One region of the Butyricicoccus faecihominis genome, then DNA from elsewhere that is predicted to be linked to it. Evidence: predicted binding sites of a transcription regulator. Region 1 holds the regulator's gene; the other holds the start of a gene.
The links. Region 1 encodes LexA, which represses DNA repair genes until DNA is damaged. Its sites were predicted from a motif close to CNAACANNTGTTNG; they were not measured.

Region 1 (3,211 bases):
CGCAGCTTTTTCGCCATGCCGCGGAACAGCAGCGACAGGATAACACCCGAGTTGCCGCGCGCGCCGCGCAGCAGCGCGGAAGCGGTCGCATCTGCCGCTTTGGCGAGGGTCGGCTCAGCGAGCTTTTCCATCTCAGCCATCGCGGAACCCATCGTCATGGACATATTCGTGCCGGTATCGCCGTCCGGCACCGGGAATACGTTCAGTTCGTTTGCCTGTTCCTTCTTTTCGGCAATGGCGAGTGCGCCCTCGATCACCATGGACCGGTACAGCGCACCGTTGATTTTCTGATCTGCCATTTAATTTAATCTCTCCCTAAAAGTAACCGCGCAGTTGCGCGTAATAAGATTTCGGTTTGCTTGCAAACCGTAACCGCATGGCAGGATTTCCTTAGGGCAATCCGAGCCATTGGTCCCGTCCGCAGACGTCCGCGGTTACGCCGCGGCATGCAATCAGCGGCGTATTTCGCCGCAACAAAACCCGCGACATGAGCGTGGGTTTTGTTACTCCGACTCAGCGCCCTTGGGGCGCGTCGTTCGGGTATCGGAAGTCAGTTTCTACGGAACTGATTTCCGTATATAGGGGACTTGCGAAGTCCCCTATAGGTGTCAGTCCGCCTTGATGCTCTCTACATAGATATCGACGTTCTTCACGTCCACACCGGTCAGACGCTCAACGTTGTAGCGTACCTCGCCGATGATAGAGCGGCAGACGGTGGCAATATTCACACCGTGCTCGACTGCAATGTGCAGGTCGATGTTGACACCGCCGTCCACAGCCTCGGTGACCTTTACACCGCGCGACTGGTTTTCCAGTCCGAGCAGATGCGCCAGTCCGTCCGACATGGAGCGGATGGTCATGCCTTTGACACCGAAGCAGGAGGATGCTGCGTAACCGGCAATGCCGGCCAGCACCTCGTTGGTAATGTCGATATATCCGAGATCGGTCTTGATGGTCATATAAAAACCTCCCTGCGAGTTAGGGGTGCAGAATGCGGGTCCCCTTGCAATAATCAATACTTTTGCTGTTTATATGATATAACAAAATCATGTAAAATACAAGCAATGCGGTGATGAAACTGCGTTATTTTTCAACACGGCGGCAGAAAATGGATAAATTGAAGGATAGTGTCGAATAACGCGGAAAATTCGTGCAGGTTAATGCAAACAAATGTTTGCTTATTGCAGCGGATTGCGGTATAATAAGGATAAAATTACGAACGTATGTTCCGACGGAAACAGCGAGGAGTGCCGAAAATGAAGAAGATTTCCGCCAAACAACAGCAGATACTGGAGTATATAAGCAGTTATTCCCTCGAACACGGCTATCCGCCTTCGGTGCGCGAGATTGGTGCAGAGATGGGACTGCGGTCGCCGTCCACCGTGCATGCGCACCTGAAAAAGCTGCAGGAGGCCGGTTATCTGGAGCCGAATGAGCATAAATCGCGTGCGCTGACGCCGGTCAGCGGCCCTTCCATGGTGCCGCGCGTGCCGATTCTGGGCCGCGTCACCGCCGGTATGCCGATCCTCGCGGTGGAGGAGCATATCGGCTATGTGCCGTTCGAACCGGCAGTGGGCGGCGGCGAGTATTACGCGCTGCGCATTCGCGGCGATTCGATGATCGGCGTGGGCATTATGGATGATGATCTGGTCATTATCCGGCAGGATGTGCAGGCGCGCAACGGCGACATCGTAATCGCGCTGCTCGAGGATGAGGCCACCTGCAAGACGCTCAACATCACGCCGGACGGTGTCTGGCTCATGCCGGAGAATCCGGCGTATCCGCCGATCAACGGCACCGGGTGCCAGATTTTAGGCGTGGTGAAGGCGGTTTACCGCGAGTATTAAGAGCAGCCTTTTCAGTACCGGCTGAGCGGGGGACGCGAACTGCCGCAGGCGTGTTCGCCCTAACGGGCGGGAGGTTTTTCGCTTGAAATCAAGCGGGGGATTTGCCGCGCCCGCAGCGAGGGCAAGAGGGTAGACACCTACGGTTTCTACCCTCTTAACTCCCGTTTCCCTTTGTTTGTTAGTCTGGCGCAGACCAGAGAGCGGCGACCGCTTCGAAAAGGGGAACGGCAGTCGGGTTACCACAGCGTATCTTTCGCAACCTGTTCGCAGTTCACAGATAGATTGCTGCTACACAGGGTGCGGCACTGTTATGCCGCACCCAGCGTAGAGTTGCCCGTATGTGTAGCAGAAAGGTATCTGACCCTGCGAATACGCGGATACATGGACGGCTATCAGTCGTCCTGCGGAAGAAAAAATCCTCTGCCGTTCCTTTATAGTCTCAGTTCTGCAAATTTCGCTGTGCTAAGAGGAAACGGGGAGATTCATAAGAGGGGTGGAAACCTTTGGTGTCCATCCCTCTTATGCGCCCGCCGCGTAGGCGAACTCCCGCTGAACTTCAGCGAAAAACGCTCCGCCCGTTAGGGCGAACCGTCTGCGCGGTTCGTGCGCCCCGGTCAATTGGTGCAGAAAAAGGGTGCCGCCCAGAATGGGCGAACCGCCTGCGCGGTTCGTGCGTCCCGTAAAGCGGGTGCTTTGTAAATCAAAATTCCCAAAGGAGAGTCCACATGCCATCGGTTGATGACAGCATCCAGTTCGTCAAGGGCATCGGCCCGAAAAAGGCGAAGCTGCTCGAAAAACTGCATATACGCACGCTCCGTGACGCGCTCGAGACCTACCCGCGCGACTATGAGGACCGCACCCACATCACACCGATTGCGGAAATCGACATGGAGGACAAGTACGCCGTGCGCGCGGTGGTCGGCACCGAACCTAAGGTCAACCGTATCCGCAAGGGCCTGACGTTGGTCAAGTGTACGATTTACGATGAAACCGGCACGCTGAACGTCACCTACTTCAACAATCCGTATGCTGCGGCACAGCTCCGCGTCGGACAGGAGTATGTGTTCTACGGCAAGGTGCAGGGCTATGGACGCGGCCGCACGATGTTCTCCCCGCAGTCGGAGAAGGTCGCACCGGACGCTGACCACCCGGGACGCATCGTGCCGGTCTATCCGCTGACGGCGGGACTGACCCAGCGCGATCTTGAGCGTGTAACCGCTGCCGCGCTCGACACGCTGACCGGTGAATGGCCGGATCCGCTGCCCGAACTTTTGCGGGCAAAATACCGCCTGCCGGACGCAGTAGATGCGCTTTCTGCCATTCACCGACCGAAAACCAAGGACGATATGGCGCAGGCGCGCCGA
Region 2 (3,211 bases), on a different contig from region 1:
CCGTCGTCCCAGTCCTTGTACTGCTTGAACTCGTAGCAGCCGCCGGTAGCCCACAGCTCCTTGACTTCGGAGCCGGTCAGCCAGCGAATCAGGTCGAAGTCGTGAATGGACATATCGATGAACTGACCGCCGGAGCGCGGAGCGTACTCCAGGGTGCCCTCGATGATGGAAATCGGGTCCTGCGAGTAGCAGCGAACCAGAATAACATCACCGATGTCGCCGTTCTCCATCTTCTTCTTGGCTACCTGATAGGAGTGGTCATAGCGGCGCATGAAGCCCAGCATAAAGGTCAGCTCCGGGTGAGCGGCGATGATGGCCTCGGCCTCCTTGCACTTTTCAACCGTGTCAGCCAGCGGCTTTTCGCAGAAAACGTGCTTGCCTGCGTCCATCGCAATCTTGATCATCTCAACGTGAGAAGCGGTGTTGGTGATGATGGCAACGGCCTCAACGTTCGGGTCAGCGCACAGATCCTTCGGGTCGTTGTAAACGGCGGTTACGCCCAGTTCTTCAGCGACCTGCTTTGCGCGGTCGAAGTTTGCGTCTGCGATAGCTACCAGCTCCGAACCCGGAACGCGGTTTGCAATGTTGCAGGCGTGCTCGTAACCCAGACGGCCTACACCGATGATACCAATCTTCAGTTTTTTCATAGTAATACCCTCCTTTGTGATCTTTTCTTGCTCTTTTTATTAAAAATAATGGGTTAACTCACAGTCCGGTGTGCTCCTTGACGTAGGCGCGGGCCATGCGGGCGTACTCGAGCGGATTTGCGATAGCCGGATCCTGCTCAGCCTCTACGACCAGCCAGCCCTCGTAGTTGTACTCGTCGAGCAGCTTGAATACGGTCGGGAAGTCTACGCAGCCTTCCGGATCGCCGGGAACGGTGAATACGCCTTCCGGAATCGAACGGAGGAAACTCTTGTTCTCAGCGTAGCACTTGTCCATTGCAGGCTTGCGGACATTTTTGAGATGGACATGGCCGATGCGGTCGTGGTGCTTCTTGAGAATTTCGATCGGGTCCTCGCCGGAGAAGGTGAGATGACCGGTATCGTAAATCATGCTGACGTACTTCGGGTCGGTCATAGCGAGCATACGGTCGATTTCGTCGGTCTTCTGCACGGTAGTCGTCATGTGATGATGGTACACGATCTTCATGCCGCTGTCATAAGCGATCTTGCCGAGGTGATCCAGACCCTTGGTCAGTACCTCCCACTCATCGTCGTTCAGCACCTTCTTGTTGGAAAGCGGAGTGTTCCACTGATGCTGAATGGAGAACGACTGATCGGACGTGTTGATAATCGTAGCGCCGATCGACTTCAGGAAGTTCATGTGGTCAACGAACGCACGCTCGTTCTGCCACATCGGCAGTTCATTTAAGTAGGTGCTGATCCAGCCGGTGATGGCGGAAATACCGCGGCGGCCAAACTCCTTATTCAGAATCGCCGGATCACGCGGGAACTGGCAGCCGATCTCGGTGCCAACATAACCGGTCAGAGCGATTTCACTGATCGTCTGCAGGAAGCTGTTTTCAGCACCCATCTCCGGCATGTCGTCCTCGGTCCATGCAATAGGCGCGATACCGATTTTAACCTTTTTGGGATCTAACATAATGCTTCGTCCTTTCATTCTTGTTGTATCTCACAACTGAGCTGTGAGATTCTTTCTTCTCTTTGTGCTTATAGTTTAGCAGATATGGCGAACGGTTTCTTTTAGATTCTTGGCTTGATTCAAAAAACGGAAACTTTTTTTCGGACACCCGAAAATCCCATATATATAATATATTAGAGGTAAAAGCGGCGGTAAAAATGCACAGTATTTTTTCGGAGCGGGTTTGAGGCTGTGCGCTTGTTTTTATAAATCCTGCTTTTTGCCGGTCGGAGACCGGCGAATCGGCAGGTTTGTGAAAGCTGAAAAACCGCAGAGAAACACACGCAGGATTCTCGGTCGGATATGCTATACTATAAATAAGCGAGAACAAAAAACAAGAATCTGCGAATAGCAAGAATCTATAATTATTCTCAGCCCGACCGCAAAAAAGCACGATATACGGCGGTCTGCAAAAGCAAATATGTGCTAGCGCACAACGGACCCGTGTGCTATACTTTTATAAGAGTAAAATCACCGTCAGAGAAAGAGAGGAGCTGCAAAAAACTATGCCGAAGGCAAGCCTGAACGTACAGTGCTTTGTAGAGAAGGAAGTTAAATCAATTTTTGAGGGGGAGAATCAGCCGAAGCTGCTTTACGTCAGTGAAATCCGACCGGATGCCAGTGCGCATCCGCGTGTCATGCACGCGCATGAGTATTTTGTCGAGCTGATTCTCATTTGCAGCGGTTCAAGTGAATACCTGATTCACGATAAAAAAGTCATCATCAAGCCGGGTGATCTGCTCGTATACAACGCAGGCGTGGTGCACGACGAGGTTTCCGGTCCGGATATGGAGGTCGGCAGCTACTGCATTGCCGTCGGCGGGCTGCATATGCCCGGTCTGCGCGAAAACGCACTCATTCCGGATGATGCGGGCTATGTATTCCCGACCGGCAAGTATTTTGCTGATCTGCACTGCCTGTTTGAAATGATGTTCCGCACCCTGTCGGCAGGCGAGCCGAATGCTGAGTTGTTCTGCAGTTCGCTGATGCACGCGCTGCTGATGTCGGTGCTGACGGTCACCGCCGGTTCTCACGCGGAGTCGGAAAAGCCGCTGGAGGAGCCGCACATTCTCGGCAGACGAATTAAGGAATATATTGACAAGCATTATATGGAGCCGATCACGCTGCAGAGCATGGGTGAGGCGCTGCACATCAGTCCGTATTACTTATCGCATGTTTTCAAGCAGATGAGCGGGTATTCGCCCGTGCAGTATCTGCTGCGCCGCCGCATTGGTGAAGCACAGACGCTGCTGATCACGACCGACCTGTCCATCACGAGTATCGCGGAGAGGGTGGGATATGACACGCAGAGCTATTTCAATCTGCAGTTTACCAAAAACGTCGGCATGCCGCCGAATAAGTTCCGGCAGAATTATATTGTGTCCACCGGCATCGAGGAGAAGCCTAAGCGCAAACGCAAGTAAAAAATCCCTGTACAGAGTGAGAATTCTGTGCAGGGATTTTTTTAATGAGGAAAACTGCGGAAAAGAAGCATTCTCGTGGACAGAGCAGGCGGTTTGCTGCGGGAGTTTTTGTACGCATATTCCATCCGAAATCCGCATAGAAT

Region 2: iolE (myo-inosose-2 dehydratase) is a predicted target of LexA. The motif match lies at 1,735-1,748, and genes of this name have one in related genera.

Annotation. Positions count from the first base shown of each region.
Region 1 is NZ_BMQH01000007.1:164,058-167,268, reverse strand. Features, by position in the region: gene IEY11_RS08650 (DAK2 domain-containing protein) at 1-299, opposite strand, end outside; gene IEY11_RS08645 (Asp23/Gls24 family envelope stress response protein) at 609-959, opposite strand; gene lexA (transcriptional repressor LexA) at 1,257-1,847, shown strand; partial or broken gene recG (ATP-dependent DNA helicase RecG) at 2,570-3,211, shown strand, end outside.
Region 2 is NZ_BMQH01000006.1:191,720-194,930, reverse strand. Features, by position in the region: gene IEY11_RS07740 (Gfo/Idh/MocA family oxidoreductase) at 1-647, opposite strand, end outside; gene iolE (myo-inosose-2 dehydratase) at 706-1,605, opposite strand; gene IEY11_RS07730 (helix-turn-helix transcriptional regulator) at 2,151-3,068, shown strand.